DNA from 3 places in the Tatumella sp. UCD-D_suzukii genome. Region 1 is predicted to be linked to each of the others. Evidence: predicted binding sites of a transcription regulator. Region 1 holds the regulator's gene; each other region holds the start of a gene.
The links. The regulator Fur, encoded in region 1, represses iron uptake genes when iron is present. The targets are predictions, from matches to a motif close to ATAATAATGAGAACNACTATCAA.

Region 1 (10,408 bases):
TTGGTATCTGCCGGGCCGCCATTCGGTGGATTATATTTAATCCCTCCGTCTTCCGGCGGGTTATGCGACGGTGTAATGACAATCCCGTCGGCCAGCGCTGAACCACGTTTATTATGTTGCAGGATTGCGTTAGAGATAGCCGGGGTCGGCGTATAGCCATTGTCCTGCTGGACAATCACTTCCACCCCGTTAGCGACCAGGACTTCCAGTACGGAGATCATCGCCGGTTCAGACAACGCATGGGTATCTTTCCCGACATAGCAAGGCCCGGTGATACCGTTTTTGCTGCGTTCTTCCGCAATCGCCTGGGCAATCGCCAGAATATGCGTCTCATTGAAACTCTGACGCGCGGAACTGCCACGGTGACCGGAAGTGCCGAATTTCACTGCATGGTCACTGTCAGACAGATCCGGTTTCAGCACGTAATACTGTGATGTCAGTTGCGCGACATTAATAAGATCGCTCTGTTGAGCAGGTTGCCCTGCCCGTGGGTGACTGGCCATTGCCGTTTCTCCCTAACGCTAAGTTCGGATTAAATAGTCCCGCAAACTTTGTCAGCAAGTTCCTGAGGAAACTTCATCGACTGCATAATGTGTTCGATCATGCTGCATTTGCGGCCGGTATTGGTATTGGTGATCACCCAGTAAGGTGTTCCCGGAATATGTTTCGGTTTAGTATGGGTGCCGCTTTGTAACAGCGTCTGCTCATCACCGGCGAAATAGACGCGTGTACGTCCCTGCATCGTCGTTGTTGCCTGACGGAACTCCCCGGGATCCAGACTATAAAGCGTCGACAGCACCATCATAAAGCGGTTAACGGCGCGCTTTTGTTCCGCATATTCATCGGACAATAACAACTCACGCACGGTACGAACACGATCCTGCGGGCGCGTTTCAGCACGCGCACTGACCAGTAGCGAAGTTTCCTTACTGTCAGCCTTTTTATCGGAGGTATCAGTGATTGCCTGCTCAGAAACTTTAAGCATTCTGCGCAAAATATCGGAGGCACTTTCGCCGATATGACGTGTATGGCTGGCAATATAGCGATAAAGCTCATCGTCTACTTCAATCGTTTTCATCTTTTTCCGTACTGTTATGGCTAATGTAAAATTCCGAATAATGGCAGTATACCGGAAATAATCTGATATTCTGCCCCGGTAAATTACCAGTTGATTGTAAATTTAAACAGAGACAAGCAGGTAGAACTGAATTACCGTTCACGTAAAAGTCAGAATATGCCTTAAAATCACCTGCCGGATTTCCTGAATAGTAAACCATGATACCCCAAGCCCGGGGTCCAACCGTAAGAACTTTGCCATGATTTTAAACAGTCGTCTGCAATCTGCACAAATTGATGAAGAATCATCCCCTGTTCTGCTGATCCATGGCCTTTTTGGCAGTATGGATAACCTTGGTGTGCTGGCCCGCAGCCTGCATCCGCACAGGACAGTATTACAGGTGGACGTCCGTAACCATGGCCGTTCTCCGCGAGCCGCCGGGATGGACTATGCGGTCATGGCGCAGGATATGCTGCAGACGCTGGATAACCATCACCTGGATCAGGTGAATGTGATAGGCCATTCCATGGGCGGGAAAATAGCCATGGCGATGACAGCCCTGGCACCGGAACGGGTCAAGCGACTGGTAATTATTGATATCGCCCCCGTCAATTATCAGACCCGTCGGCATGATGCTATTTTTGCAGCACTGCAGGCCGTCAGCGAAGCGGGTATCACCCAACGGGAAGCTGCAGCGCAACTAATGCGTCCTTTGCTGCAGGATGACATGGTCATTAATTTCCTGCTGAAGTCATTCCGTCAGGGAGAGTGGTTATTCAATGTTCCTGCACTTTGGGATAATTACACGACCATTTCCGGCTGGGAAGAGTGTCCTGCCTGGCCTGGCCCTGCCCTCTTTATTCGGGGTGCCTTATCCTCTTATCTGGATAATCACTATCGGGAGCCCCTTCTGGCTCAATTCCCGGCAGCAAAAGCCCATATTATTGCCGGTGCGGGTCACTGGGTGCATGCAGAAAAGCCTGATGCCGTCATCAGTGCTGTGCGACGTTTTATGTCCGTCACCTGAAATCAGGGGCTGGCCGCGTTTTAACATTGGCGTCTGTCATCTCACTGGAGTATGATTGCGCGCTAAAATTTTATCGTGTGCTTTTAGCATGATAACCGTATTCATTCATCACTATGCTGCGTGTATCTGATACATCGCAGGTGTTCAGTTTCAAAAATCATGGCAAAAGAAAATACGGATCGTACTACGCTCGATTTATTCGCGAATGAACGCAGACCCGGTCGTCCTAAAACCAGTCTGCTTTCCCGTGACGAACAGTTACGCATAAATAAACGCAACCAGCTAAAACGGGACAGAGTGCGCGGATTACAGCGGGTAGAGCTTAAAATGAACAGTGATGTGGTCGATGCACTGAACTCACTGGCGGCAGAACAACAGTTGAGTCGCAGCGAACTCATCGAACAAATCATCCTGGCGCAGCTGAAAAAGCGTTAAATCTGTGTTGCGCACTCAGGGATAAATCTGACTCGTTTACAAGTACCGCCCACATCTCAGGTCTGCTATTATTCGCGCATCTGTACGGAAATTACATTCATCTGATTTTAAGATTCAAGAGGTTAACCCCACATGGCAATCGTAGGCATCTTTTTTGGCAGCGATACCGGTAACACTGAAAACATCGCAAAAATGATCCAAAAACACTTGGGTAAAGACGTTGCTGAAGTGCACGACATCGCTAAAAGTACCAAAGAAGATTTGGACGCTTTCGATATTCTATTGCTGGGGATCCCGACCTGGTACTACGGTGAAGCGCAGTGTGACTGGGACGATTTTTTCCCGACTCTGGAAGACATTGACTTTAACGGCAAACTGGTTGCCCTGTTCGGCTGCGGTGATCAGGAAGACTATGCGGAATACTTCTGTGATGCATTAGGCACACTGCGGGACATCATCGAGCCAAAAGGTGCAGTCATCGTTGGTCACTGGCCGACAGAGGGTTATCATTTTGAAGCCTCCAAAGGGCTGGCCGATGATAAACACTTCCTGGGCCTGGCCATTGATGAAGACCGCCAGCCTGAACTGACCAACGAACGTGTCAGCCAATGGGTCGCGCAAATTTCCGATGAACTGCAACTGAAAGAAATCCTCAACGCTTAGTAGGGTTTTTTGTATCAGTTGTGGTAGTGTTCACTTCAGCATCTGCAGAGCCGGCTAAAATGACCAGCGGGCTCTGAGCTATTTCCCGATGTCGACGCTTGTATTTTTCCTTTCGTGCGATTTCCGGGAATATCTTTTTTGTATCAGATTGTCACTATCCCTGACAGGCCTGCATTTCACGGTGTTCCGCGACCTTTCCTCAGGGAAAACCGGCCCGGGCCTGTAGTTTCAATTTCGATACTTCGGTTCTATAATGAATCAAAAAAAATAAGGTCATTACCGAACTTCATGGCGCTTTGCCAAAGTCATTTTCAAAAGTAACAGGACAATAACTGCATGACTGACAATAACTCCGCACTGAAAAAGGCCGGTCTGAAGGTCACGCTTCCGAGACTGAAAATTCTGGAAGTTCTTCAGGAACCTGAATGCCATCACGTTAGTGCGGAAGATTTGTACAAACGCCTGATTGATATGGGCGAAGAAATTGGTCTGGCCACGGTGTATCGCGTACTGAACCAGTTTGATGATGCGGGTATCGTAACGCGTCATAACTTCGAAGGCGGTAAATCAGTCTTTGAATTGACCCAACAGCAGCACCATGACCATCTGATTTGCCTGGATTGTGGCAAGGTTATTGAGTTCAGCGATGAGTCAATTGAACAGCGTCAGCGTGAAATTGCTAAACGTTTTGGCATTAAGCTGACCAACCACAGTCTCTACCTGTATGGTCACTGTACTACGGGTGATTGCCGCGAAGACGACACCTTACATAACGATAAATAAGCATTTTCGTCATGTTGATAGCAGCCTGTAACCGGCTGGAAAAGCGAGTGTCTTTCGCCGGTGACTTCCCGGTCATCCGCTCAAAACCGCGGCATTGTCGCGGTTTTTTATTGTCATCAGATAACGATAGCAATTTCTTATAATTGTAATTAATTGATTTTAAATATAAAAACACCACCCCGCTGTCTCATTCCCTGCCCTTAACGTCATTTCCCCTGCTGTTGTAATTTTAATCTGCCGAATATTCATGTTAAGGTTACCAGTAACATTATGACTATCTGTTACAGATTAAGGAATGCATTTGACTACAAAAAGAACTGAACAATCGGTCTGGCTGCATCTGGGTGCAGGTGCTTTTCATCGGGCTCATCAGTGCTGGTATCTGAATGAGTTACATGAAAGCGGTGATACCCTCTGGTCTATTTCACTGGCAAATATTCGTAACAGCAGCACACAGCAGACACTCAAACATCTGGCCCGACAGCAAGGGCGTTACACACTCGAAGTTATCTCTCCTGAAGGCAATATTGCCTACCACACGCTCTCAGCAATTCGTAATGTCATCCTCTGGGACCCGCAAATACAGGCAGTCGTCAGTGAAGGTTCCCGCCCTGAAACCAGAATAATCTCTTTTACCGTCACCGAAGGTGGCTATTTTCTGACTGATGACGGCCATCTGGATCTGAATGCAGCACCTATACAAAGTGATCTTGCCGGTACCGCAGACACGGTTACCCTGTATGGTGCTCTCTATAAGATCCTGACTGCCCGGCGGGAGAATAACGCAGGTCCGGTTACGCTGCTCAGTTGCGATAACCTGCGCAGTAACGGAGAAAGTTTCCGTCGCGGGTTAACAGAATTTGTTGCTGCCCGTCAGGATGACGCATTAGCCCGGTGGCTTGAACAGAATATCAGTACCCCGGACGGTATGGTCGACCGTATCACACCCGCCTCAGATGACGGACTGTTGCAACGCCTGCGCGCACAGGGGATCAACGATGACAATGCCCCTGTCAGCTGTGAGTCATTCACACAATGGGTGATGCGCGATGATTTCATTGCCGGACGTCCGGCGCTGGAAAAGGCAGGTGTGGAATTTGCAGATGATGTTATCCCTTACGAAGAAGCTAAAATCCGCGTACTGAACGCAAGCCATAGCGGTATTGCCTGGGCCGGAGGATTGCTCGGTAAGGACTATATTGACCAGAGCCTGTTACCCGAAGTTCGTCAGTGGATCACTGAGTATGTCAGTCAGGATGTCATCCCGGCACTGGGCGACTCACCGATTGATTTAACCCGCTATTGTCAGACTGTGCTGCAACGTTTCGGTAACGAACGGGTACGTGATACCTGTCAGAGGGTATCTTCTGACAGTATTGCCAAACTGCATGAGTTTATTGTTCCGACCCTGAAAGCCCGCTATCAGCAGGGGAAAACACCGCAGGCAACGCTACGTCTGGTCGCGTTATATTTCCTGTTTATGCAGAAGGTCGCGAACCACTCCCTGCCTTTTGACTATCAGGACAGAGCGTGTAGTAGTGTCGATTTCAAAGCAATTTTTGCCAGTGTTGATCCGGTTACGGCCTTTGCGGGCCAGAAAAAGCTGTTAGGGTCTCTGGCCGGAGAGCCGAAATTCATCGCAGACCTGACCCGTACGATCGACGATATGCAGCAACAGTTGAAGATAATGGGGGATGATAAGCCATGAAAAGTGTTTATATTGTAGTGGTTACCGCGATGCTGGCGTTACTGGCGACCTATTTCCTTTCTCCCTGGCCTGTCGCTCTGGGAACCGTCGCGGCCTGGGTAACCACCGGTTCGTTTTTTCTGCAGGTACTGCATATTATCCGTAACCGGGATACCAAAGCTCTATCGCTGGGGATGTGGTCTGCACTGTTTTTCGGCGTTTCCTGCTGGACCTGGTACGGCTTCCGCGTCAGCGATGTCCCCGTGATGACAGCCAACGGCTTAACCGCATTACTGGCATTCTCGGTCATTGTTCTGAAGCTTTATCACGAACGTCCGGCTAAAAATCAGTTACGCCGTAAGTTACGCGCCATGCCGGGTGTGATCCTTCGTCCGCGGATCCGCAGGCTGCGCCCTTACACTCCGGGTGAAGCCCCGCTACCGGAACAGGATCCTGTTTCACTGCAGGATCCTGTATCGATGAGTCCCCTCAGTAAACTGAAGAAATAATCCGGTTCCTGTCGCCACTTCCGTTGAAAGGCGGACGTGGCGACAGCCCGTCATCAGTCAGCCTGAAGACTGACCACTCTTCCGCTACGGAGTCCGTCAGAGCTGCGGGACCTCACCAGAATTTTACCGGTGACTGCCGGCGGTTGCTGCTCCTGATAATCCATCCAGTGTTGCCCCTCATCGGTGGAATATTCAATTCTGACGCCCGGCAGAGAGGTATTTGCTTCCAGCACCCCGTTACGGATACGCGCCCCTGGTACCGGGATCCGGTAGCTGATACCTGCAGTATCCAGCGTCGGTAAAACAGACCTCCCCAGAAGTGTCGCAAAGCGGTTCCAGTCTGCCTGCAGTTGTTGCTGATTAACATGCCTGGTTTTACCTTTTTCAAAGGTCTTCCCTGGCTGATACGGCAGTTCCCAGTCAGCTTTGTGCCAGGCTCTTTCTGCAACGGCCAGCAACCTCGGGTATAGCCGGTATTCCATTTGCTCGTCGGTTCTGACGATTTCGCTCCATACCTGGGCCGACATCCCCGCAGCCCCCGGCCACCTGCCCTGACCTGTGGCTGAAAAGACTTTTCCGTCACGGTCGGTCGATGTTTCTGCGTTCATGGGCAGATTATCCGGTGAAAAGGTAAAGATTTTCTGTTCATCGCTGAAACGGGTTGCCCAGTAATATCCCGGCTCCTGCGGATCAACTTCATAGGGCATATCGAGATAGAGATAATCCGGCGAAGAAACAATGATCCGATACCCCTTCTCTGCCCATTCACCGGCCGAATTCACGCCGTCCCAATACAGTGGATCCCAGAAGTTAAGAGTCACGGTTCCTGTTGCAAATTCACTGGCTGAACTGATGGCTTTCAGTCAGTCCTGCCACGCCTGCATATTTTTCAGCCCCGCTGATTGCACCAGCTGGCTGACCTGGAGTGCAAACCAGCCAGGCAGATGTGTAAAGTCACCAACCTCCCCCTGCTGGATCCGCTGACGGCAACTGGCAGACTTCGCCCAGGGCTTATCCTGCAGGCTCAAATCACGCTGACCTTTACCGGGTTGCGGATGATTTTTATCGGTATATCCCGGCCCCAGATAGATATTTTTTGCTTCGTCACCGCCGAAATGCCAGGTTTCCAGTGGTTGCCCTGCTTCCCGGTGCATTGCGATAAGTTCATTCATGATTTTGCTGACGAACCGCTGCGCTGATGGCAGGCAGGGATTAATAAAACTGGTACGATCATAATATTGTACGGTCGTCACAGAAGAGTCATCACCGTCTTCCTGTAAGCGATACTGGTTAGCCTCGCTGACTTTCCCTTCGGCCATCAGCTTTTTATACCGCGCTTCCATGGAGATCACAGCCGCACGGGCATGAGCAGGCATATCAATTTCAGGGATAACGGTAATTTGCCGCGCATTAGCATACCGGAGGATCTCAATATAGTCCTCACGGCTGAAGTAACCACTTCCGGTCGTTGAAGTATCGGGGCCGGACCCCAGTTGCGGTAACAGACAGCGTGTTTCAGAGACATCATGGCAACGATTTGCCCCGACAGACGTCAGTTCAGGCAGCCCCGGGATCTCAATTCGCCAGCCTTCATCATCTGATAAGTGTAAATGCAGAATATTCAGTTTATACCGCGACATCTGTTGCAGGGTACGCAGGATAGCGGCCTTTGAATGAAAGTTTCTGGCCACATCGATAAAAATAGCGCGGTTGGCAAACCGGGGGGAATCACTGAGGTTCATGACCGGGATCAGCGGTTCTCCCGTCGCGGGTATCAGTTGCTTCAGTGACTGCAAACCGTTAAATACCCCAAGGCTATCGTAGCCGATAATTTCAGCACGCTCCTGACTAATTTGCAGCCGGTAAGCACCTTCCTTAACCCCCTCTTCTTTGAACCCCGCGGGATCAATAGCAGTGATCACCGGATAACTGCCATCGGTTCTGACCCCGGCTTCCCGGAATTCTTCGGTGATCACATTAGCGCTGTCAGCCGGCAAAGCCCGCAGATCCGCAGCGATCCCCTGCTTCAGACTGACGTTGCCCGCAGTGATCTCAACACTACGCGGTGTCGGAAGAATGTGGCCACGTAACTCTGCCGCCGGTACCGGCGAGGTTAGCTGGTTTTTCAGGTAGCGATTTTCCGCCGTCATTAAAATGTTGGCATCATCCGGCGTCCGCTTCCATTGGCTGGCGGGTAATGTCGTTATTTCTGACAGGTTTTCGGTGGCAGTCGCCGCAATGACTTTGGGTGTTCCCTGTGAAGAGGTGACATACCAGCGGGGCAACACATCCGAAAGCGATAACTGCCAGTATTCATTTATTACCGGTAAGACGATAGAGCCTCCGGCAGGGAACCCCCGGAACGTTTCTGTCGGCTCAATTTTATGTAAATCACCGACAACATGGGTAATTCTGAACTGGTCATTGTCTGTTGCGAGTACCTGACGAATACCAGAAAACCAGATAGCCCAGTCATGACTTTGTAATGCAGCACCGGGATTCGTCAGGGTGATCGTGGCCTGATAGCAGGACCCCCAATCTCCGCCTGATGCCGCACAATTGACCCCGTGCTGCGCAGCAAAATTATCTTCCACTGCAACCTTTACGCCAAAATGGCTCATTTGATCAATCGTCTGCTGATCCGCCCATGCAGAGGCTGAAATTAACATCGTACTGATCACTGCAGATAACCAACATCTACGGGTTAACATAACTTATTATCCTTAATCGTTAACTGATAACACCGGATAAGCCAGGTCAATGTCCGGCAGAATACTTCCGCTTCTTTACTGCGACATTCTCTTCTGACGTTACTGTGTAAACAGAATTTTTATCATCCGGCCGGGCTTTTTCTGTTACGAATGAAAACTGTTTGTCTGAACCGACTGGCAAAAAAACCAAATATCAGTGCGTTGCAGTAAAAATGGCGCCAGCGGGACGTTATTCTCTGTCCCCTTCCTTATTTCAGCGAGAAAGGGAATCCCATGAGAAATTTAATGTCTTTTTCATCCTGGAATATATTTGCGTATCCTCCGGCCCCGGAAGGAATATCGGAATGATTGTTATAACGGGTGAAATGTAATTTGAAGAACGTGCCTTTCGCCCGACCTTCCTGCACGGTATAAATTCCGTCAAGGCTCCACGCCGACTCCCGCAGACGATTGCCGGCACGATACCAGCGATCAGGCGAGTCATTCACTGAAGACGGCCTGGCATCCCAGCCATAGACGAAGGAGGCGCCGACAGCAAAGCCGGGTAACTTCAGGTGCGCTAAATCATACATTCCGCTGATAAACACCGCTTTTTCGCCATGAGCATTAAAATCAGAACGGTTATCCCACCAGATATCCATCCGGCCATTCGATGACGCATAAGTGGGTGTCATTCGCTGTAAAAAATAACCCTGCCGCCCCGGAGCGCTGACCTGTGTCGCTTCCAGTCGCCAGCTCACCGGTCCGTAGCGATACGCCAGGGTAACGGCTTGCAGCCAGGCCATTCCCTGATACATCTGGTTAGCCGCTTCCTGCGAATGTTGATTTTGAGCTCCGTAAAACTGGTAACTCCCGGTCAACGGCGATCCCGCTACATCGACCGTATAACTGGTTTTAGCCAGATACTGATTGATGTAGTTTTTTGCCTGCCCCGCCGCGGTTTCGAGGACCAGACCATTCCTGAAGTCATACTCCGCGCCCAAAGAATGCAGATAAGCGATGCGGCTACGGCTGTCGTTTTTATAAAAGCGATCCAGTTTCAGATGCCAGGGAGCTTTATAGCGGTCCGCCCACATGTAGGATAATTTCAGGTCTCCGCCGCCGGTATTCTCCGGAGAATAGCGAACCTCAGCCCCCCGGTAAGTACCGGGAAGAAGACTCCAGTGCGGAGCCAGTAAGGTTTGTCCCTGCGGCTGAAGATACCCGGCACGCAGGTTTAACGGACCGTATTTCAGGGTGCCCGCGGCTTTATACAGACTGATACCGCTTTTATCCCCGCCCCATGCTTCAGAATAAGCCCGGTCAGATGCAGAAAAGGCGATTTCATTCGGGTGTGCACTGCCGGAAGATTCCATCATCTCGATGGCGGTAAATGCCGCAATTTCTGCGCTGAAAAGACCGCCGACTGTGCCGGATGAAAAATCAAGATGCCCGTTCCAGGTACCATGAGAGAGGTTTGTCTGGTAATTACTTTGACCAGCTTCTTTACGATCCCTCTCCCGTTGCCAGTAATAAATATCACCGGTCAATCGACTG
Region 2 (10,408 bases), on a different contig from region 1:
CATATTTTTGGTCTGCGTCATGTTGCGCCGTTACTTTCCCGGTTTCAGCAGCAACACCCGGAGGTGACCCTGGCTATCGAAGTGAATGACCGGTTCGTTGACCTGGTGGGGGAAGGGGTTGATTTAGCGTTCAGAATTGGTGCTCTGGCTGATTCAGGTCTGATCGCGCGTCAACTGGATGTTCTGCCGATGGTTCTCTGTGCCAGTCCGTCTTACCTGCAGTCTGCCGGTGTTCCGCAACATCCGGATGATCTGCTGCAACATCAATGCCTGCGGTATGGCCGGGAAGGACAACAAGGCTGGGAACTGACCGTTGCCGGGCAACGTTATCCTGTCCCTGTCAGTGGCCCGGTGACCAGTAATAACGGGGAAGTGATACGAGAGTCCGCCGAAGCCAGTTTGGGGATCGCGCTGCTACCGCATTTTGTGGTCGGGGAAGCTATCCGGCAGGGCAGGCTGATCAGCATTCTTACGGATTTTACCCCGCCGGGATTAACGCTGAATGCACTGTACCCTCAGCATCGCCAGCACAACCCGGTGATCCGCGCATTACTTACTTTTATCAGCGAGCAGCTTTTCCCCCTGCCGTCAGAGACAGAGGGCCCCTGATGGCCTCCTGCTACGACAGAATGGCTTCAGCCAATGCCCGCCATATAAATAATCAGGCAAAGTTTTGCTTTAGTTGTTCAAAAAAAATGAATGAACGCCGACTGTCTCACAGACAGAGTGTACCGTTATCATGGTATTCCCGTATCAACCGATCACGATCCTGATTTTAATAAAAACAGCAGGTTAACTCCTTACTTTCCCTGTGCTATGACAGAAAAATGCTGTCTTCTGCAAAAATTAAGACGCTTCTGAGGATGATTGTCCACTGTATGGGGACAGTCTGTCTTTTTTACGGATATTGATACTCAATTTAGTTGATGTACTATGACGACATTCCGCTGGCAAGGCAGAGGAATGCAATAATTTCCGGCTCATAAAGAGTCAAGATCAGGCCGGGTGAGTTAGCGTGTGGCAGATCACCGAGACAGGGTAACTTACGTTTCGCTGGCATAATCGTTCAGGTCACGGGTGCGGTTTAAAATTGAAAGCGCATTAACCGATAGTTTCCGCTACCACCGGGTACCGGGCGCTGTCATAAAAATATTATTAATCAGAATATTAATGCTTATGCACAGACTTTCCATACCGGTTAGTCGGGGGAATAAGCACTTTTAAGGCGAGGGTCATACTATGCAATATCTGTCATTAGAAAAATATCGTAACGGTCTGCTGTTATTAGTCCGTATTCTGTTAATGGTTCTGTTTGTGCTGTTCGGCTGGGAAAAACTGACCGGTTTCACAGGCACCATCGGGTATATGACTTCTGTCGGTGCTCCGTTACCGGCAGTGGCCGCAGCAATTGCCGTTATCGTTGAGCTGGGCTTTGGTATCCTGATCATTGCCGGTTTCTATACCCGCCCGCTGGCGATTGTGCTGGCTGTTTATACGGTGATCACCGGCCTGATGGGGCACCAGTATTGGCATATGACCGGGATGGATCAGTATATGGCGATGATTAACTTCTATAAAAATATCAGCATTGCGGGGGGCTTCCTGGCACTGGCACTGACCGGCCCTGGTAAATACTCCATTGACCGTAAGTAACTGATCTGACTCTCTGAAACACCGGTTCTCACCGGTGTTTTTTTATATTATGGCTTTGTCGTTTTTTCCGGTCTCCCGGTCAGGTCGCTGAACATCGCAGCCCCTATACCGGCAATTTGTCTGTTCAGTACGTCCATGCTTGCATCATTATCTGTGATGTAGATGACCACGATATGTGACGGTTTCCCGGCAGGTCCCGTTACCGCGATGATGCCGCGTGAGCCATGTTCACCAGCTCCTGATTTATCCGCAATAAACCAGCCCGCAGGAAGTACCTTACGCAGAAGCGGCCCGGCGACCTGATCCGCTATCATCCAGTGCAGTAACTGTTGTTGTGAGGCTGCGGTCAGTATTTTACCGCTTAACAGGTTGCGCAGTGTTCGAGCCATGGCCTCTGGTGTCGTTGTATCGCGCGGGTCGCCTGGCAGGGCTTCGTTTAACTCCGGCTCCTGACGATCAAGCCGGGTCATCGGGTCGCCTGTCTGGCGTAAAAACCGGGTTAACGCCTGCGGTCCTCCGATAGAGGAGAGCAGTAAATTAGCCGCCGTGTTGTCACTCATCGTGATGGCGGCATCGCATAATCCGGCAATAGTCATCCCCTCATTGAGATACTGCTTCGTGACAGGGGAATACTTTTCCAGATCCTGCTGACGATACATTATGCGACGTTCTGGCTGCTCCCGCCCGGAATCGATACGGGCTAATACCGCGCCGCATAGCAGGACTTTATAAGTGCTCATCATCGGGAAGCGTTCCCCGGAACGATAACTTTCACGGAGCGCGCCGGTGGCAAGATCAAGCTCTGCAAAGCCGACCCGCGCATGCAATTGTTGTTCAGCCAGTTTTGCCTGCTCCGGGGCAAGGCGGGGGGAGGCAATGACCGGCAGACAAAAGGCGGTTATTAACAGAGACAGGGGCAGATAAATGTATTTCAGGGGCATATTTTCTCAGCGTTGGTTCAGGTGAGATCGGCGAAGAAAAATGACCTCCCGCCGGTATGATCTTCTGTTTAATTCACTCTCTGACATTCAGGTTGCCCCCGGTCAGGACGTTTTTACGGAGCGTGGAACGGAGACTTAGGTGAGAGACATAAGCCTTACTCCGGGAGTCTTCATTAGTAATGAATTAACCCTCCGTCCACGGCGTACTGACTTCCTGTCACGAAGGATGAATCGTCAGAGAGAAGAAACAACGCAACGGCGGCAGCTTCTTCTGCAGTGCCAATCCGGCCCAGGGGGACCTGGCTGACCACTGAACTTTCAAAATTCTGACGCGATTCTTCAGGTAAAAAGTGTCTGAAGTTGGTTTCGATTGGACCAGGGACTAACGTATTGGCTCTGATCTGGCGCTCTGCAAGCGCGGAGGCCCAGCTTTTAACCATAGCGATTACCGCGCCTTTAGTGGCAGCGTACAAACTCGTCATGGCTGCACCTTCGTAAACAGAAGACGATGAGGTCACCAGAACTGAACTATGAGTATTCAGGGAGCCTGATAAGGCTGAGAGTTGTAACATCGGCCCCCGCACGTTGGTATTCATCATACGGTTAAATGTCTCTGCGGTAACTGACTCAGGAGAGCCAATTTCTGCAAATCCGGCATTCAGCCATAGTCCGTCAAGCATTCCCCATTGAAGAATCGAATCTCTAAGCGCTGAACTATCAGCTTCGCATCCGGCATCATTTTTGAGTATCAGTGATGTGTCCGGGAGGATTTTCTTAGCCTGTTGTAAACGTTGCTGATGAAGTCCGGTAATCGCGACCTGACCGCCTTCTTTCACTATACGCAAGGCACCCGCTAATCCCATGCCATTGGTCCCCCCCGTGATCAGTATGCGTTTTCCTTCAAATCGTCTCATTATTCAGCCTGTTACCGTTGGTTTCTCAGTATCACCCTTGCGGATGATTTCATTGATATCGTTGTACACAGAACAGGGCGGGCGGCATAACTACCAGCCCGCCGGAAAGCGGGAGATCGTGGCAGGGGATGAAGAAAACCTCCTCTGATGGCAGGCGGGGGCGACTAATAGTCGCTGACCAGCCACATATCAGATTCTTCGAACATCTCTTCCAGCATACGGTTCAGCTTTTCACGATCACTTTTGCTGGCATCACTGTTGAGGCCATTTGCCTGCATCGGCTTGACCCGCACGCTGGCCTCCGGAAAAATTTTATGAACCCGGCGGGTCAGTTCTTCCAGAATAATCTCTTTCGCGTTCTCTAAACCTTCGACATTGCGCTTATCGTATACTAATTCCACAAACATGATCACTACACCCGATGACTGGTTATATAACCAGTAATTTAGCAGGAAATGGCAGCGATAGCAGCTTTTTTATCCGTGCGGGCGGAAATAAGGCTGCTCCGGGGATAGCGCCGGCACGGAAGGCCGGCTTTGGCATATCAGCGGCGGACGTCGCTGATATGCGTGGGGTTTCCGCGACGGCTTCGGTGACCGGAAGCCGTCTTAGACAATAGCAGTCCGGCGCTATTTCTCAGCAAGTGTTGCCAGAAAATCATAACGTCTTTGTAAATCTTCTGCCGCGTCTTTCCAGAGCTGTTCAGCGACTTCCGGCTGCTGCTGATTGAGGCGCCGGAACCGCTGCTCATGGCCCAGCGTTTCTGCCAGTGCATCTGACGGAGGACGTGAGTCCAGGCTCAGTGGCGGCTTACCGCTTTCACTGCGACGCGGGTCGAAGCGGTACAGGGGCCAGAAGCCGGTGGCTGTCAGCTGACGCATCTGGTCATGGCTCAGTGCCAAATCATAGCCGTGCTCCTCGCAGGGACTGTAAGCGATAACCAGAGACGGTCCCGGATAGGCCTCTGCTTCCTGTAGGGCTTTGACTGTCTGATTAAGCTGGGCTCCCAGCGAAATCTGAGCCACATACACATGTCCGTACATCATAATATTGACCCCGAGATCCTTGCGGGCCTTACGCTTGCCGTGCTCTCCGAACTTCGTCACCGCACCCAGCGGTGTCGCTTTTGACGCCTGCCCGCCGGTATTGGAATAACACTGCGTATCCAGTACCAGCACGTTGACGTTCTCATCCATGCTGAGCACATGGTCCAGCCCGCCATAACCGATATCATAGGCCCAGCCATCTCCGCCGATAAGCCAGACAGACTTATCCACCAGTGCATCCGCATCCCGTTGCAGTTCTGCTGCCAGCGGATCCTGCACCCCGTTGAGTGCTGCCTGCAGTGCGGTTATCTGCTCGCGCCGTTGTTCTGTTTCCGCCGGTTGCTGCAGTGCGGCAAATAATGTCTCCGGGATCAACTCACGGCACTGGTCGAGTAACCGTAACACCCGGTTTTTACGGTGATCGGTCGTCAGTCTGAATCCCAGACCAAATTCTGCGTTATCCTCAAACAACGAGTTAGCCCAGGCCGGCCCGCGTCCGTGACGGTCTGTTGTATAGGGAGTGGAAGGCAGGTTACCGCCGTAAATCGATGAGCAGCCGGTTGCGTTGGCAATCAATAGCCGATCGCCCCACAATTGCGTTAACAACTTGATATAAGGGGTTTCGCCACACCCGGAACAGGCTCCGGAATATTCCATCAACGGCGTCAGTAACTGTGATGTGCGTATATCAATCCGCTCCAGTTGCTGGCTCTGCATTTCCGGCAGTTGCAGGAAGAAATCAAAGTTTGTTTTTTCTTCTTCAGCATGTTCAAGGTGCGAGCGCATATTGATGGCTTTAATCTCCGGTTGCTGGCGATCTTTAGCCGGACACACCTCCACGCAGAGATTACAGCCGGTGCAGTCCTCCGGGGCCACCTGCAGAATATATTTCCGGCCACGCATATCCCGGGACTTAACATCCAGTGATTGCAGGGAGACCGGGGCCTCATCCAGCGCTTCCGGTGCGACCACTTTGGCCCTGATCGCCGCATGAGGGCAGGCAGCGACGCAGTGATTACACTGAGTACAGAGGTCTGGCTTCCAGATGGGAATGTCGCTGGCAATGTTCCGTTTTTCCCACTGCGTTGTGCCGGAAGGCCAGGTACCGTCGGGGGGCAGGGCGGAAACCGGCAGTTTATCACCCATACCGGCAAGCATGGCGGCAGTCACGGTTTTGACAAAGTCCGGCGCGGCATCAGAGACCACCGGCGGACGTGGCCTGCTTGCGTCAGAGACCGGCTGCAACGGAATTTCATGCAACGAGCCCCGCGCCAGAGCGAGTGCCTGCCAGTTTTTTTCGACCAGTTCCTGTCCTTTGCTGCGATAACTGCGTTCAAGTGCCGCTTCCAGAGCCTGGCTGGCCTGTTCCTGCGGGATAACCCGGGTCAGACTGAAAAATGCCATCTGCATGACCGTATTAATACGCGCCCCCAGCCCGCACTGCCGGGCTATTTTCGCTGCATTAATGGTAAAGAACCTGGCCTGTCTTTCGTTCAGCACACTCTGAACTTCCCGGGGCAGGGTCTGCCAGACGCTTTCCGGGGGATGCGGTGTGTTCAAAAGAAAGATCCCGCCGGGGCTGAGGTGCTCCGCCATCGGATATTTATCCAGAAACTGGGGCTGATGGCAGCCGACAAAACCGGCCTGACGGATCAGATACGCTGAACGGATAGGATGCTCACTGACCCGTAAATGAGAAACGGTCAGCCCGCCGGCTTTTTTGGAGTCATAAACAAAATACCCCTGGGCATAACTGTCAGTATTTTCGCCGATAATTCGGATATTATTTTTGGTGGCAGAGACACTACCGTCACTGCCCAGCCCGTAGAATAGCGCTTCCATCTGCGCCAGCGAAGGCGGACGTTTTTCAGGTAATGGCAGTGAAAGACGGGTGACATCATCATAAATGCCGACGGTAAAACGGGGTTTCGGGGACTCTTTTTCCAGTTCACTGAAGATAGCCAGTACGCATTCCGGGTCAAATTCTTTAGAGGACAGTCCATAGCGGCCTCCGGAAATGCGGGGCAGTGCCTGGCGTTCACCACGGCTGACCGCATCTGCCAGCGCGCTGATAACATCCAGACAAAGAGGCTCTGCCGGTGCACCCGGCTCTTTCGTCCTGTCCAGCACGGCAATCGTGCGCACACTCTGAGGCAGTTTTGCCAGCAGATGTGCGGCAGAGAAGGGACGATATAAGCGGACTTTCAGCACACCGACCTTCTCTCCCCGGCTCAGTAACAGGTCGGTGACCTCTTCACAGGTACCGCCTGCCGAGCCCATGATGATGATGACCCGTTCCGCCTGCGGATGACCATAATAATCGAAGGGCGCGTAGTGGCGGCCGGTAAGTGAGGCAAACTGCTGCATGGTTTCTTCCACATGCCCGCAGACGGCGTCATACCAGGGGTTGGTGGCTTCACGGGACTGAAAGAAGGTGTCCGGGTTGGCGGATGTCCCGCGGATCACCGGCCGCTCAGGGCTGAGGCCTCTGGCCCGATGTTCATCTATCGCCTGTTGCGGCAGCAGAAGCTTCAGCGTTTCATCGCTCAGCGGGATGATCTTGTTCAGCTCATGAGACGTCCGGAAGCCGTCGAAAAAGTGGATAAACGGCACCCGGCTCTTCAGCGTTGCGGCATGCGAGATAATGGCAAAATCCTGTGCTTCCTGCACACTGCCGGCACACAGCATAGCGCAACCGGTTTGCCTGACCGCCATGACATCTGAATGGTCACCAAAGATGGAGAGCGCATGCGTGGCCACCGTTCTGGCCGCGACATGCAATACAAAAGGCATCAGCTGACCGCCCAGTTTATACAGGGTGGGGATCATCAGTAATAATCCCTGAGAGGACGTAAAGGATGTCGCCAGCCCGCCGGTCTGTAATGCGCCATGGACGGTGCCGATGGCTCCGGCTTCGGATTGCATCTCCACCACCCGCGGAATATCTCCCCAGAGATTACGTTTACCGTTGCCGGACCAGGCATCTGCCTGCTCCGCCATCGCAGAACTTGGGGTGATCGGGTAAATACCAATAATTTCACTGCATTTAAACGCGACTGCCGCGACCGCGCTGTTACCGTCTGTAGTAATCATTGCTCACCTGAAAATATGTAATGTATTTTTTCAGGATGGTATCCCGCTGTTATTCAGCCGTGTTTTAAATAGTGCTATCTCTGTGGACATGGGTGCGATCGTATTAAAAGAATGATTTTTACGTAGCGACAGAGAACGACTTATTCCGCAACGGGATGCGGGAGTCTTTCACTGTCACCCGTGTCATAACTTTCCCTGGGAAAGTCAATCAGGGTGTCTTCAGGGGGGGCAATAAGGCTCAGCATTCAGCAACCCGCCCCCGGCCGCCATTGCCTGTGGCACGGGGCCTGATCACCAGGCAGTCTCCGCCGGGAATGGAAGACGAAATCCATAGGTTCTTTTTCTGCTCATCATTATGTCGCTGCCGGGTGAGACCTGATTATAAAAATTTACATAAATAATCATTAATTCATGTTTACTTACTCATACTTAAGTATGAGAATGATAGTAATTACTATTAGCATTTAATTCCGTTCGGGCAGGGTATCTCTGGTGTTAGCCACTCTTGTCATAGCATTACGCGAAGGGCTGGAAGCAGCCTTAATCGTCGGCATCATTGCCGCATTCTTACGTAAAAACGGTAAAAGCCTGTACGCCATGTGGATCGGCGTACTGTTGGCTATTGCCCTCTCCTTGCTGGTGGGTGTCGGCCTCAGCCTGACAGAGCGTGCTCTGCCGCAGGCCAGTCAGGAAGCCATGGAAGCCGTGATCGGCCTGGTGGCTGTCTTTTTTGTCACCGGCATGGTGATGTGGATGAATAACCACGCCCATGAGATTAAACGTCAGCTGGAAAGTGAAGCCGCCGACGCTATCCGTCAATCCAGTGCACTGGCACTCGCCGGTATGGCTTTTCTGGCGGTGCTTAAAGAAGGGTTCGAAACCAGTGTTTTCCTGCTGGCGACCTTCTCGGTCGCACAGTCAGCATCCCTGGCGGCGACCGGTGCGGTACTGGGGCTGATCCTCGCGGTTGCGATTGGCTGGGGCATTTATATCGGTGGTGTCAGGCTTAATCTTGGCCGCTTCTTCCGTTATACCGGGTTGTTTCTGATCCTGGTCGCGGCAGGGCTGATTATCAGTGCGTTGCGCAGTGGCCATGAAGCCGGCTGGCTGAATATCGGTCAGCAGCGTGTCGTTAACCTTAGTCCGCTGATCCCGCCGGGATCTGTCCGCTCGGCATTAATCACCGGAGTGCTCGGTATTCCGACCGATCCGCGACTGCTCGAGGTCTGCGGCTGGGGGATTTACATCGTGCTGACGGGGGTTCTGGTTTTCTGGCCACGTCATCTGCGTCCCGGGGCAAAGCGGCTCAGTAAGTTGCTCTTTGTCACTACAGTCGTACTGCTGGTTGCCGCCGCCGTTCTGCACTGGCGTACACCCGGCAGCAGCATCCGGTTGCCTGCCACCGCACCCTTGCAGGAAGGGGGGACGGTAACACTGCAGCCTCAACCGGCAGGGGGGTACCGTTTGGAGGTTAATGCGGGGCAACAGGTACCCGTAACCTATACCCTCGCCGCGGATCAGCAGCATATGACAGTGCAGCAGGGGGTCACATTACAGCAGTGGACCCTCAGTAGTCAGCCGCCGGTCACGGGTCTGCCGGCCACCCTGACGCTGGATCAGGTGCTGGCGCTGTCCGGCAACCGTATTCCTGTCGGGCTGAGCCCGGTACAACATCCTGGTCCGTATCACGCCAGCTGGAGTGTCAACTGCACTCTGGAAGCTGAAACCGCCAGTCATGCGCTCTACCGTGCCGTCGCGCGGGAAACCACTCTGATGACGCTTTCCGGCGGCGGTTTATTATCTCCGCGGACGTTTTCGGTGCGCGCAGCGATGCCGCAGACGGGATGTCACTGGCAACTGGCGGAGAGCTGGCAAAGCGAGGTGGACAATGCGCTGCAAAAAGCAGCACAGGCTTACCAGCATCATCTGTTCCTGGCTATCGAGCTACCGATCATGCTGGTACTGATGGCGGTTATTACATTTGTTCTGGCATGCGCCGTCTTGCGGATGCACGCAAGACCGATGAAATAGCGCATTCCGGCCATCCTTCATTATCTGAACATAAGTAAAGGGCCTTTTATGATCAACTCCATGTTTAAAAAGAAAAAGTCAGTTCTGGCATCGGCTGTTGTGTCAGCACTGTTGCTGGTGTCGCTGGAAGCCACGGCAACGGGTACTGTGGCTCCGGTCGCTAAAGGTGTATCGCAGGTCAATATCACGTTAACCGGTGCGGAAGGCGGAACCTGTGTGGTCGACCATACCCTTGCCAAAGCAGGCCCGGTCACGTTTACGGTGGTTAACAAGACGGCGACCGCCATTACTGAAATTGAGCTGCTGAGTGATAACCGTATCCTCGGTGAAAAAGAGAACCTGGCTCCGGGCCTGCCGGCCGGTAAATTCACCCTGACGCTGGATGGCGGTAAATATCAGATTTATTGCCCTGGGGCGAAGCAGGAACTGATCAACTTTACCGTCACCGGTAAAAGTGCGGCGAAAGCTACCGGCAGCACCGCTGACCTGCTGAAGCAGGGAACAGATGGCTATGCGACCTACGTGAACGGTGTGGTGGATGCCATGGTTGTGGCCGTTAATCAGCTGAAAGCCGACATTGATGCCGGTGATCTGGAAAAAGCGAAAGCACAGTATGCCAAAGCGCGCCCGTTCTATGAACGTATTGAATCGGATGTCAGTGGTTTTGTCCTGCCAGGCTTTAAAGCCACGGATAACGCCGGTAACCTCGATTATCTGATCGATATGCGCG
Region 3 (10,408 bases), on a different contig from region 1:
GATCCTCGGGCTGATCTCGGTGGCATTACTGGCCGGGGCAGCCACCGCATTAACCGGGCCTATCGCCTTTATCGGGCTGATGGCCCCTCATCTGAGCCGCTTCCTGGCGGGATCCGATCACCGGCGGATGTTACCGGTGACGCTGCTGCTGACTCCCTGCCTGTTACTGATGGCCGATATTGCCGGGCGCTTCCTGGCGGCCGGTGAACTGCGGGTTTCTATTGTTACCGGCTTTATTGGCGCACCGGTACTGATTTTTCTGGTCCGGAGACAGTCTCAGGGAGCGATATTATGAACCGGCAACTCACGGGCGGGCTGTTGTTAATCGCAGTGCTGGTGACGGTCAGTTTTCTTGCCCTGACGCAGGGGACGTTTACGCTCAGTGCCGGGCAATTCGGGCAAGTCCTGTTGGGGAAAGCGCCAAAGGCGATGACGATGGTGGTACTGGACTGGCGTTTACCGCGAGTGTGTGCCGCCATGGTGACCGGTGCGGCGCTGGCGCTGAGCGGCGCTATCTTCCAGTCACTCCTGCGTAACCCGCTGGGGAGTCCGGATGTGCTTGGTTTTAATACCGGCGCGTTTTCTGCGGTGTTACTGATGATGGTTTTCCTGCCGGGGGAACCCGCATTACTGGCGCTGGCAGCACTGGCCGGAGGGTTACTCACCGCGCTGATGGTCTGGTTATTTGCCTGGCGTAACGGCATTAATACCTTCCGGCTTATTCTGGTGGGGATCGGGATCCGTGCGTTACTGATGTCGCTGAATAGCTGGATAGTCACTACAACCTCGCTGGATACGGCGTTATCGGCCGGGTTATGGAGTGCCGGATCCCTGAATGGCGTCAGTTGGCAGGGGTTGCTGCCGGTGGCGGGGGTGCTGATCCCGGTTGCTGCGATTGCAGGGCTGATGGCCCGGAGAATGCGTCTGCTGGAGATGGGCGATGAGATGGCTATCGCGCTGGGCGTCCCCGCCGAACGCAGCCGGATGATTTTACTGGTGCTGGGCGTCATCCTGACGGCGGTTTGTACGGCGCTAATCGGTCCGGTGTCTTTTATTGCGCTGGTAGCACCGCAGATTGCGGCCCGCTTTACCCCGGGACGGCGCGATTCCCTGGCACTCAGCATGCTGTGTGGTGCCGCTCTGATGCTGACCGCGGATTATCTGGCGACTCACCTGTTTGGGGCCTATCAGTTACCGGTAGGTGTCGTTACTGTCAGCCTGGGGGGCATGTACTTAATGAGTTTACTGATCCGTGAGACGCGTTATCGATGAAGACATTGACTTCCCCCCTGGCAGGTGAACACCTGACGCTGGGGTACGACAAAAAAATAATTATCCGTGATCTGTCGGTTGCGATACCGGCCGGAGAAATTACGGTGATCATCGGGCCGAATGCCTGCGGAAAGTCCACGCTGCTGAAAACACTGAGCCGCCTGATCACACCTGTTGCCGGGAATGTGCTGCTGAACGGTAAAGATATCAAAACGTATCCGACGAAAGAGATCGCCCGTCAGTTGGGGTTATTACCTCAGTCACCCGCGGCGCCCGCCGGGATCACGGTACGCGAACTGGTGTTCCGCGGGCGTTATCCGTACCAGACGTTGTTTAACCGGGCAGGCGCGCAGGATAATGACGCTGTCATGCGTGCGATGCAGGCGACCCGGGTGGATCACCTGGCTTGCCAGGCGGTAGATACTCTTTCCGGCGGACAGCGTCAGCGGGTGTGGATTGCGATGGTGCTGGCGCAGGAAACACCGCTGTTACTTCTGGATGAGCCCACGACCTGGCTGGATATTACCCACCAGATCGAGCTGATGGAACTGATGCGTGACCTTAACCGCCAGCATGGCAGAACGCTGGTGGTGGTGTTGCATGAGCTGAACCATGCCTGCCGTTATGCCACTCATCTGATAGCAATGCGTGACGGGCAGATTGTGGCGCAGGGTAAACCGTCGGAGATTGTGACCCCGGCACTGATTGAACAGGTCTATGGCCTGAAAGCGATGATTATCAGCGACCCGGTCGCCGGAACCCCGATGGTGATCCCCACCGGAAGAGAGTGATCATGGACGGCAGCGATCACCGTCAGTGACCGCCGCCGTCACAGAACCGCTAGCGCAGGGCTGCCGACAGCAGTCTGTCGAGTTCCGGCCCTATCCGTGCAAACACATCTTCAGCAAATATTTCTGCATGTGCACACTGGACGGGGATAATTTCTGTCCGGCTGATATACGGGGCCCAGCACTGGTCAGCTTCCATCCCCGGCTGGCGGGTTTTCTCCGCGACAAACAACGTGGCTTTCCCCCCGAAACGGGCGCTGGTCGCGGTCCCCAGTAGCCTGACCGCACTGCTATAGTTAGCACTGATGATATCAAACATCACCGACATATCTTCGCCGGCCTGGTTCCGCTGGCTGGCCATAAAGGTTTCCCGCTCCCGATCCACTTCGGCCAGCACGGCCGGGTCCGGCAGATTTTCACCCTGTCGCTGATCCCAGCGCTGAGTTTCCGGCGGCCAGGTATCAAGTAACCCGAGGAATGCCACGTCTTCGCCGGCGGCTTCCAGGCGTGCCGCGATCCCCTGTGCCAGCGTTCCCCCGAGAGAGTAGCCGGTAAGGTAGTAGGGGCCGTGGGGCTGATGCTCACGCAGTCGCTGCAGATGGTCATCGCAGAGTTCATTAATGTCCCGGCTCCGGTTGAGAATACCGCCGGCAGACGGGGACTGAACACCGATGACTGACCAGCGCGGGTCCAGATACCTGCGCAGTACACTGAACTGCCAGGCAAAGCCGGAGGCCGGATGGAAGCAAAATAAGGTCGGGCCGCTACTCAGACGCAGCGGCAGCAAAGGTTCATAACCGGCACGGCGGGCAGGATCCTCTGCGGGCTCACTGATCAGTGCAGCCAGTTTTTCCACGCTCGGAGCCACCATAATCTGACCGACCGTGACCTGACGTTGCAGTACCCGACGCAGCCGGGCAGCAAGGCGCATCGCCAGCAGGGAATGGCCGCCCAGCGCAAAGAAATCATCGCCGGCAGAGACAGAGTCACAGTTCAGCAGTGCAGCAAACTCTGCCGCCAGCTGGCTTTCCAGCCCGGGGGCAGGGGCGCGCCGGACCGTATCGCATTGTACAGAAGGCAGAGGCAGGGCTTTACGATCCAGCTTTCCGTTAGGACTCAGCGGGAAGGCATCGACCTGCATAATGGCGACCGGCACCATGGGCGGTGGCAGGCAGGCTTGCAGAGCTGTCAGTATCTGCCCGCTGTTCACCGGCGCCGGGCTTATCACATAGGCGATCAGCTGACGTGAGTCTTCCCATCCTTCGCTCTGTGGACCCAGGGTTCTTGCCAGCGTCACCGCCTGATCAATGCCCGGCAGTTGCAGTAGCTGGTGGTCTATTTCTGTCAGTTCAATGCGCTGGCCACGAATTTTCAGCTGATCGTCATTACGGCCCAGGTATTCAATGGCGCCGCTGGCCAGACGACGTACTACATCTCCGGTCCGGTACATCCGTTCACCCTCGCCACCGGGCAGTGCCACAAAGCGGGAGGCGGTCAGCCCCGGGCGACCCAGATAGCCTTTCGCCAGTTGCACTCCACTGAGCCAAAGCTCCCCGGCCACACCGGCAGGGAGCGATCTGAAACGGTTGTCGAGCACATGTAAACCGGTGTTCCAGACCGGATAACCAATCGGTACGCTGTTACCGGTGACCGCGGCTAACTCCGGCCCGAAGGCCGGATAACTGCTGACATCCACCGCGGCTTCGGTCGGTCCATAGAGATTATGCAGAGGGGCACCGCAGACAGACTCCCACTGACGTGCCAGTGCAGTCGGCAGGGCCTCACCGCTGCAAAATACCCGTTGTAACTGGTTTCCCAGGCGACGTGCACTTTCAGCACAGAGTGTGGTGATAAAGGCCGATAACATCGACGGAACAAAATGCAGCGTGGTGATACGATAATCAAGCATCAGTTGCAGCAGAATATCCGGCTCACGATGGGCCTCCGGAGGGGCCATCATCAGGCGGGCCCCGGTGATCAGTGGCCAGAAAAACTCCCACACCGAGACATCAAAGCTGGCCGGTGTTTTCTGTAAGACCACATCCTGAGCCGTGAGCGGATAACTGTCCTGCATCCACAGCAAGCGGTTAACAATGGCCTGGTGTCCGACCAGCACTCCTTTCGGCCGACCGGTCGACCCTGAGGTATAGATCAGATACGCACCATCCTGCGGGGCCGGTGGCTCAAACGTGATATCCGGTGACGGTTCCGGAAGTAACGACTGATAGTAGCAGGCCGGGACGGTGCTGAGTTTCCGGAATCGCTCAGCCAGAGCACTTCCGGTGATCAGCAAGGCCGGTGCGGCATCCTCCAGCATAAACTGCAAACGTTCATCCGGATAACCGGTATCCAGAGGCAGCCAGACGGCACCGACGCAGACGATCGCCTGCAATGCCAGCGAAAGGAAAACGGAGCGGGGCAAAGCCACCGCAACAATATCCCCGCGCCTGACTCCGGCATCGTTCAGTTGTTGTGCCAGAGCGAGTACCTGCCGGTGCATCTCATGGTAGGTCAGTGTGTGATGAATATCTGCCAGCGCCACGGCTTCCGGTGTACGTTCGGCCTGCCGGCGAAGCAGGCTGTACAACGTTTCCGGCACTAACGGGACCTGTGTCCGGTTGAGATCACGGATCTGACGGGCTTCATCCTCCGTCAGAAGTCCGGCATCGCCGCACTTCAGTCCGGGCCTTTCCCCGAAACGGGCCGCCAGCAGAGGCAGACGTTGCAGATAGCCTGCCAGTTGTTGCGGCGTATAACGTTCGGCGTTAGCCAGCAGTTCGATGGTCAGGTCCCCGTCTTCGCCGGGATACAGCGCAATTTCAAGATCACGCACCGGCCCCGATGCCAGATGCTCTGTTTCTGCGGTCACGCCGTCAAAATCCAGACGGTAGTCAAACATTTTGACGTTGATCACCGGTCCGTACAGGGGGTGATGATCTGCATTCAGACCGGCATCCCGCATAATTTGCTCAGCGTTGAAACGCTGGTGCCGGCGATTTTTTTTGATTTCCGCGGCAAGGCGGGATGCCAGCGCCGGCAGAGTCAGTTCCGGATCATAATCGACCGCCATCGGTAAGACGTTAATGACCGGTCCGGTGGCACACAGGGCTGCTGAGCCAAGACGGCGCATAAAGATAAACCCGGCGCTGAACGGTTGTTGTCCTGTCAGTCGGGCCAGCCACAGAGATACCAGAGCGATAGCGCCATCGGTCAGTGTTAACCCGTGAGCGGTAAATTGTTCACTGAGCGGTTGTAATCCGGCAGCGGGCAGCACCTGTTGCTGACGTATCAGTCGGATGCCCGGGACCTGCCCAGAGAGAGTCTGTTCCGATAACGTCACCGGAGACGGAAGTGTGGCCAGCTTTTCCTGCCAGTAGCGGCTGTCGCGTTGCCATGCGGGAGAATCCTGATACTGCAGGTATTCGTCGACGACGGCAGAGAACGGAATAAAAGGTGATGATGTTTCCGGCGTTTTCTGCATCCTTGCGGTATACAGCCCGGCGATATGCCGGGTCAGTGCGGCAAAACTGAATCCATCCACGGCGATATGGTGATAACGCTGGTACCAGAGCCAGTGCGTATCGCCAATCTGTAATAACAGATGCCGGTACAGAGGTTTTCCGGAGGTGATACGCAGATCGCTATCGAGATCCCGGCGAATGTAGTCTTCAGCGACGGCCCGGGGGTTTGTTTCCTGCCGTAAATCATAATATTCCGGGACGATAGCCGGGAGCGGACCAGGAATTTGTACCGCTTCGCCGTCCTGCTCTTTATACCGCATCCGGAGAGTATCGGCGCTGGCCATAGCGCTGATAATGGCCGCACTGAGCACCGGCTGAGAAAGTTCGCCGGGAATATCTATCAGGTGGGCAACAGCGTAGGCATTGCGGTGGGGGGACAGCTGATCAGCCAGCCAGATCCCCGGCTGAGCGGCTACCAGCGGTAACGTATTTTGTTTCTCAGTCATGATGATTTTCCCGGGCGGTAAATGACGCGGGACGAAGCGTATCCCCGTTCTTTTCCAGCCAGAGCAGGCACTGTTCCAGTGTGTCCGGGCCCGCGACCTGTTCCCAGCCGGCCGGGATTTCCATCCGGTCAGGCCACACGCTGTACTGTTGCTGGTGGTTTTTTAAAACACAGGCCGTTGCCTCTGGCTGGTCAAAAGGATGCAGATGATCCACGTCAGGCTCCTTATTCGTCGCTTTCAGGGAAGGGGGATGACTCACCGGGGCCGAGCAACGCCTGTAACCCGCTCAGCAGCCCTCCGCGCCAGCATAGCGCATCGTGCCCGCCCTCAATCTGCGTCAGGGTTGCCTCGATATTCCGGCGTTGTAATGCCCGGAAAAGTTCATCACCGGCCTGCCAAACCACCGGTTCACGGCGGCCCGCCTCAAGATAGATTTTTCGTGGATGAGAGGAGAAATGGCCTTCGTCCAGTTCGCGGGTCAGAACACCCCGGGTGCCTCCGTGCTGAGGCCACCAGAACGACCCGGACAGGCTGATAGCATTGCCGAAAACGTCCGGCCAGTTTAGCGTGGCATAGACCGCGGCAAGGCCACCGAAACTCTCTCCGGCAACCAGAGTGCGGGCGGCGTCGTGCTGCCAGCCGGTCTGCCGGGAAATCAGCGGCAAAAGTTCCTGCTGCACCGCTAACCAGAAATCTTCATTACAGGGCAGCTCATGACTGCGGTGCTGACGATCGATGGTATCTATCATGACGTAGATGGCAGGTGGTAGTTTTTGCCGATCTGTCAGGGACTGCAGGGGGGCTGCCACCGGCATCTGTTCAGCCCAGAACTGTCCGTCGAGCAGCAATACCAGGGGGCGGTTCGGGGCTTCAGGCCGGCCTGTCTCGCAGAGCCAGACAGTGCGTTGATTATTCAGTCGCTGACTGTGCCACTGTAACCGGCGGATGTTCAGGGGTAAGGCGTGCCCCTGATCCAGCGGAGCCCAGTCGGCCTGGCAGGGTGCCTCCGGCATATGCAGCGGAGAGACTGACATGCCCCGTCCACCCTGCCAGGGGCGTAGCGGGTTCAGCGGGTCATGACCGGCGATGGCAAACTTTTCGCGCCACCAATCCTTGCGCTGATCAAGGTCGGTTAACCTCTCCGGCGATTCGGCAGACGTATCCGGGATCAGGCAATAGCTGCCGCGCCAGTCGGCCGGGAGTTCGGTCTGCCAGTACCAGACATCGCTGCCGGTGATCCGCTGTAAGGAGCGGGGGGGGGCCGGCTGATGATGATCCGTAATACCGGTGATATTAATCCAGACATGCCGGAAGGCTGACGTTTTTTCGCTACCCTGCGGGTCACGCCAGAGGAAGGTGACCCGGCAGAGCGCGTTTTCCAACCGCTCGATCAAGGGTAATCCTCGTTGTTGCTGTTGTTGCCACCAGAAGTCAGTTCCGGGAGAGATAAGCCATTCAGGGGTCACCATCGGCACCGTGTTCAGATCAATAAAGGGTAATAGTATTGATAATACTATTGATAACTATTTCCATTTGCAATAGTCTGTTTCACCGCCTGCCGTTGTCGCACTTAAGCAACTGTTCGTTGCCTTTGAACCTTTTTCAGGCGCACAGAGCATAAGCAGTTGTCCGTCGCGGACTGCAGCTAAAACTTTTTAAAATAGTGGCTAAATAAGCGGTTCCTCGCCATCACATTCCCCATGGCAGAGGACCAGGATCCCCATAATGAAAAAATTATCCCGACTTTCAACTGCGATTTGTCTTGAGCTGGGCGTCAGCGCCTTTTTTTCTTTTCAGGTGATGGCGGCAGAGACCGCGGCTGTGACAGGGACGTCGGCCAGCCAGCAGCAAGTGACAACTCAGGCGCAAGACAGTAAGACGCAGGCCGGGAGTGGCACGCTTCTTGTGACCGCCAGACTACAAAATCTACAGGCACCCGGTGTGTCGACCATTACTGCGGATGAAATCCGTAAACATCCGCCAGCCCGTGATGTGTCAGAAATCATCCGCACCATGCCGGGCGTCAACCTGACCGGAAACTCCACCAGTGGTCAGCGCGGAAATAACCGGCAGATCGATATTCGTGGTATGGGGCCGGAAAATACCCTGATCCTGATCGATGGTAAACCGGTGTCCAGTCGCAATTCTGTCCGCTTTGGCTGGCGGGGCGAGCGTGATACCCGCGGTGACACCGGCTGGGTACCGCCGGAAATGATCGAACGTATCGAAGTCATCCGTGGCCCTGCGGCTGCCCGTTACGGTAATGGTGCGATGGGAGGGGTGGTCAATATCATTACCAAACAAGCGACCAATCAGTGGCACGGTTCCTGGGATACCTATCTGAATGCCCCGCAGCACAAGTCTGAAGGTTCCACCAAACGGACTAACTTCAGCCTGATGGGGCCGGTATCTGACAGCCTGACATTCAGTCTCTGGGGCAACCTGGATAAGACGCAGGCAGATGCTTATGATATCAATGAAGACCATACCACTCCCCGCAGTGGTTCCTATGCAGGTAGCTACCCGGCAGGACGCGAAGGGGTTATTGATAAAGAATTGCACGGCAAACTGAACTGGGAATTTGCCCATAATCAGCACCTTGAATTTGAAGCTGGCACCAGCCGTCAGGGTAACCTCTATGCCGGCGATACGCAGAATACCAATACCTCGGCCTACGTGAAGTCTATGTACGGTAAAGAAACTAACCGTATTTACCGTCAGAACTATGCGCTGACATGGACAGGGGTCTGGGATAACGGTATCAGCACCAACACTTATGCCCAGTACGAAAGAACCCGTAACTCCAGGATCACCGAAGGGCTGGCCGGCGGTACGGAAGGTATTTTTAATACCAATGCCGGCTTCTCGGATATCGATTTAAGTGATGTTCTGCTGCACAGCGAAGTCAGCATTCCGTTTACCGCGCTGGTTAACCAGAACCTGACGCTGGGAACGGAATGGAACCAGCAAAAAATGAAAGACGGTATTTCCACCAGTCAGGCACTGACAGGGGACCGTACCGGGGGGGCTATTGACGGCGTGACTACCGGTACCCGTAACCCTTACTCCAGCGCCGATATTTTCTCGCTGTTCGCTGAAGATAATATGGATATTACCGACAGTACTGTGCTGACCCCGGCATTGCGTTTTGATCATCATTCCATTTCAGGGACTAACTGGAGTCCGTCCCTGAACCTGTCGCAGAACCTGACAGATAATGTCACCCTGAAAATGGGGATTGCCCGGGCTTATAAAGCGCCGAATCTGTATCAGACGAACCGGAGTTATATTCTCTACAGTAACGGGCAGGGATGTAATGGATATGCCGGTTCGGGACCCGGATGTTATCTGATGGGTAACGATAACCTGAAAGCCGAAACCAGCGTCAATAAAGAAGTGGGGCTGGAGTACAAAGATGATGCCGGTTTGCAGGCGGGTATCACCTGGTTCCGTAATGACTATCGCAACAAGATTGAGGCGGGTACACATTCTATCGGAACCAGCAGTACCGGAACCTATATCTACCAATGGCAAAACGTCCCGAAAGCGCTGGTGGAAGGATTGGAAGGCACATTGAATATTCCGGTGACTGACACACTTAGCTGGAATAATAATATGACCTGGATGTTGCAGAGCAAAAACAAAACCACCGGTGATCGCTTATCTGTTATCCCGCAGTTTACGCTGAACTCCGGTCTGACCTGGCAGGCGCGCGAAGACCTGTCTTTAGCGACAACCCTGACCTGGTATGGTCGTCAGAAACCTAAACGGCTTGATTACCGCGGTAATGTGGTGAGTTATCCGGATACCCGCGAAGTCAGTCCGTACAGCATTATTGGTGCCAGCGCGACCTGGGATGCGACGAAAAATGTCAGTCTGACCGCCGGCATCGAAAATATCTTTGATAAACGCCACTTCCGTGAAGGAAATGCCCAGTCGACCGGCACTATCACCTCTACGGGCGTGGTCGATCCGATCACTATCTACGGTGCAGGTGCCAACACGTACAATGAATCAGGCAGAACCTTCTATATGAGTCTGAATACTCACTTCTGATCCTGTTCTGATAATGCATCACCCATAAAAAAGCCGCTTTCATGACTGAAAGCGGCTTTTTCTTTGCCCGTTAGTATTGCTGATATAAATCGCGATACAGACGACTTTCAAACCGTACCAGCGGGGCACGGCGGGTTCGCTGGTCCTGAGGCGGTACTGCGTAACCGGAAAGGTACTGCACAAAGGCAATCCGGGTACCGCTGGCCGTGGTCAGGAATCCGGCCAGGTTATAAACCCCTTGCAGTGAACCGGTTTTCGCAGACAGCTTACCGTCAACACCGGCTTCATGCAGTCCGCCACGATACTGCAGTGTGCCGTCATGGCC

Region 2: efeU (iron uptake transporter permease EfeU) is a predicted target of Fur. The motif match lies at 8,089-8,111, and genes of this name have one in related genera.
Region 3: fes (enterochelin esterase) is a predicted target of Fur. The motif match lies at 7,538-7,560, and genes of this name have one in related genera.

What each region holds. Positions count from the first base shown of each region.
Region 1 covers NZ_JFJX01000029.1:1,479-11,886, forward strand. The annotation lists gene pgm (phosphoglucomutase (alpha-D-glucose-1,6-bisphosphate-dependent)) at 1-503, opposite strand, end outside; gene seqA (replication initiation negative regulator SeqA) at 533-1,078, opposite strand; gene ybfF (esterase) at 1,317-2,084, shown strand; gene ybfE (LexA regulated protein) at 2,244-2,519, shown strand; gene fldA (flavodoxin FldA) at 2,652-3,182, shown strand; gene fur (ferric iron uptake transcriptional regulator) at 3,519-3,965, shown strand; gene dalD (D-arabinitol 4-dehydrogenase) at 4,267-5,673, shown strand; gene CG67_RS06395 (SemiSWEET family sugar transporter) at 5,670-6,161, shown strand; partial or broken gene CG67_RS06400 (family 20 glycosylhydrolase) at 6,215-8,872, opposite strand; gene CG67_RS06405 (OprD family outer membrane porin) at 9,121-10,408, opposite strand, start outside.
Region 2 covers NZ_JFJX01000056.1:128,908-139,315, forward strand. The annotation lists gene CG67_RS12920 (LysR family transcriptional regulator) at 1-609, shown strand, start outside; gene CG67_RS12925 (DoxX family protein) at 1,240-1,653, shown strand; gene bla (class A beta-lactamase) at 1,701-2,594, opposite strand; gene CG67_RS12935 (SDR family oxidoreductase) at 2,768-3,508, opposite strand; gene CG67_RS12940 (DinI family protein) at 3,673-3,915, opposite strand; gene nifJ (pyruvate:ferredoxin (flavodoxin) oxidoreductase) at 4,138-7,647, opposite strand; gene efeU (iron uptake transporter permease EfeU) at 8,140-9,678, shown strand; gene efeO (iron uptake system protein EfeO) at 9,727-10,408, shown strand, end outside.
Region 3 covers NZ_JFJX01000067.1:86,020-96,427, forward strand. The annotation lists gene CG67_RS15525 (iron chelate uptake ABC transporter family permease subunit) at 1-295, shown strand, start outside; gene CG67_RS15530 (iron chelate uptake ABC transporter family permease subunit) at 292-1,272, shown strand; gene CG67_RS15535 (ABC transporter ATP-binding protein) at 1,269-2,063, shown strand; gene CG67_RS15540 (enterobactin synthase subunit F) at 2,113-6,027, opposite strand; gene CG67_RS15545 (MbtH family NRPS accessory protein) at 6,020-6,241, opposite strand; gene fes (enterochelin esterase) at 6,252-7,496, opposite strand; gene CG67_RS15555 (TonB-dependent siderophore receptor) at 7,753-10,083, shown strand; gene dacB (serine-type D-Ala-D-Ala carboxypeptidase) at 10,154-10,408, opposite strand, start outside.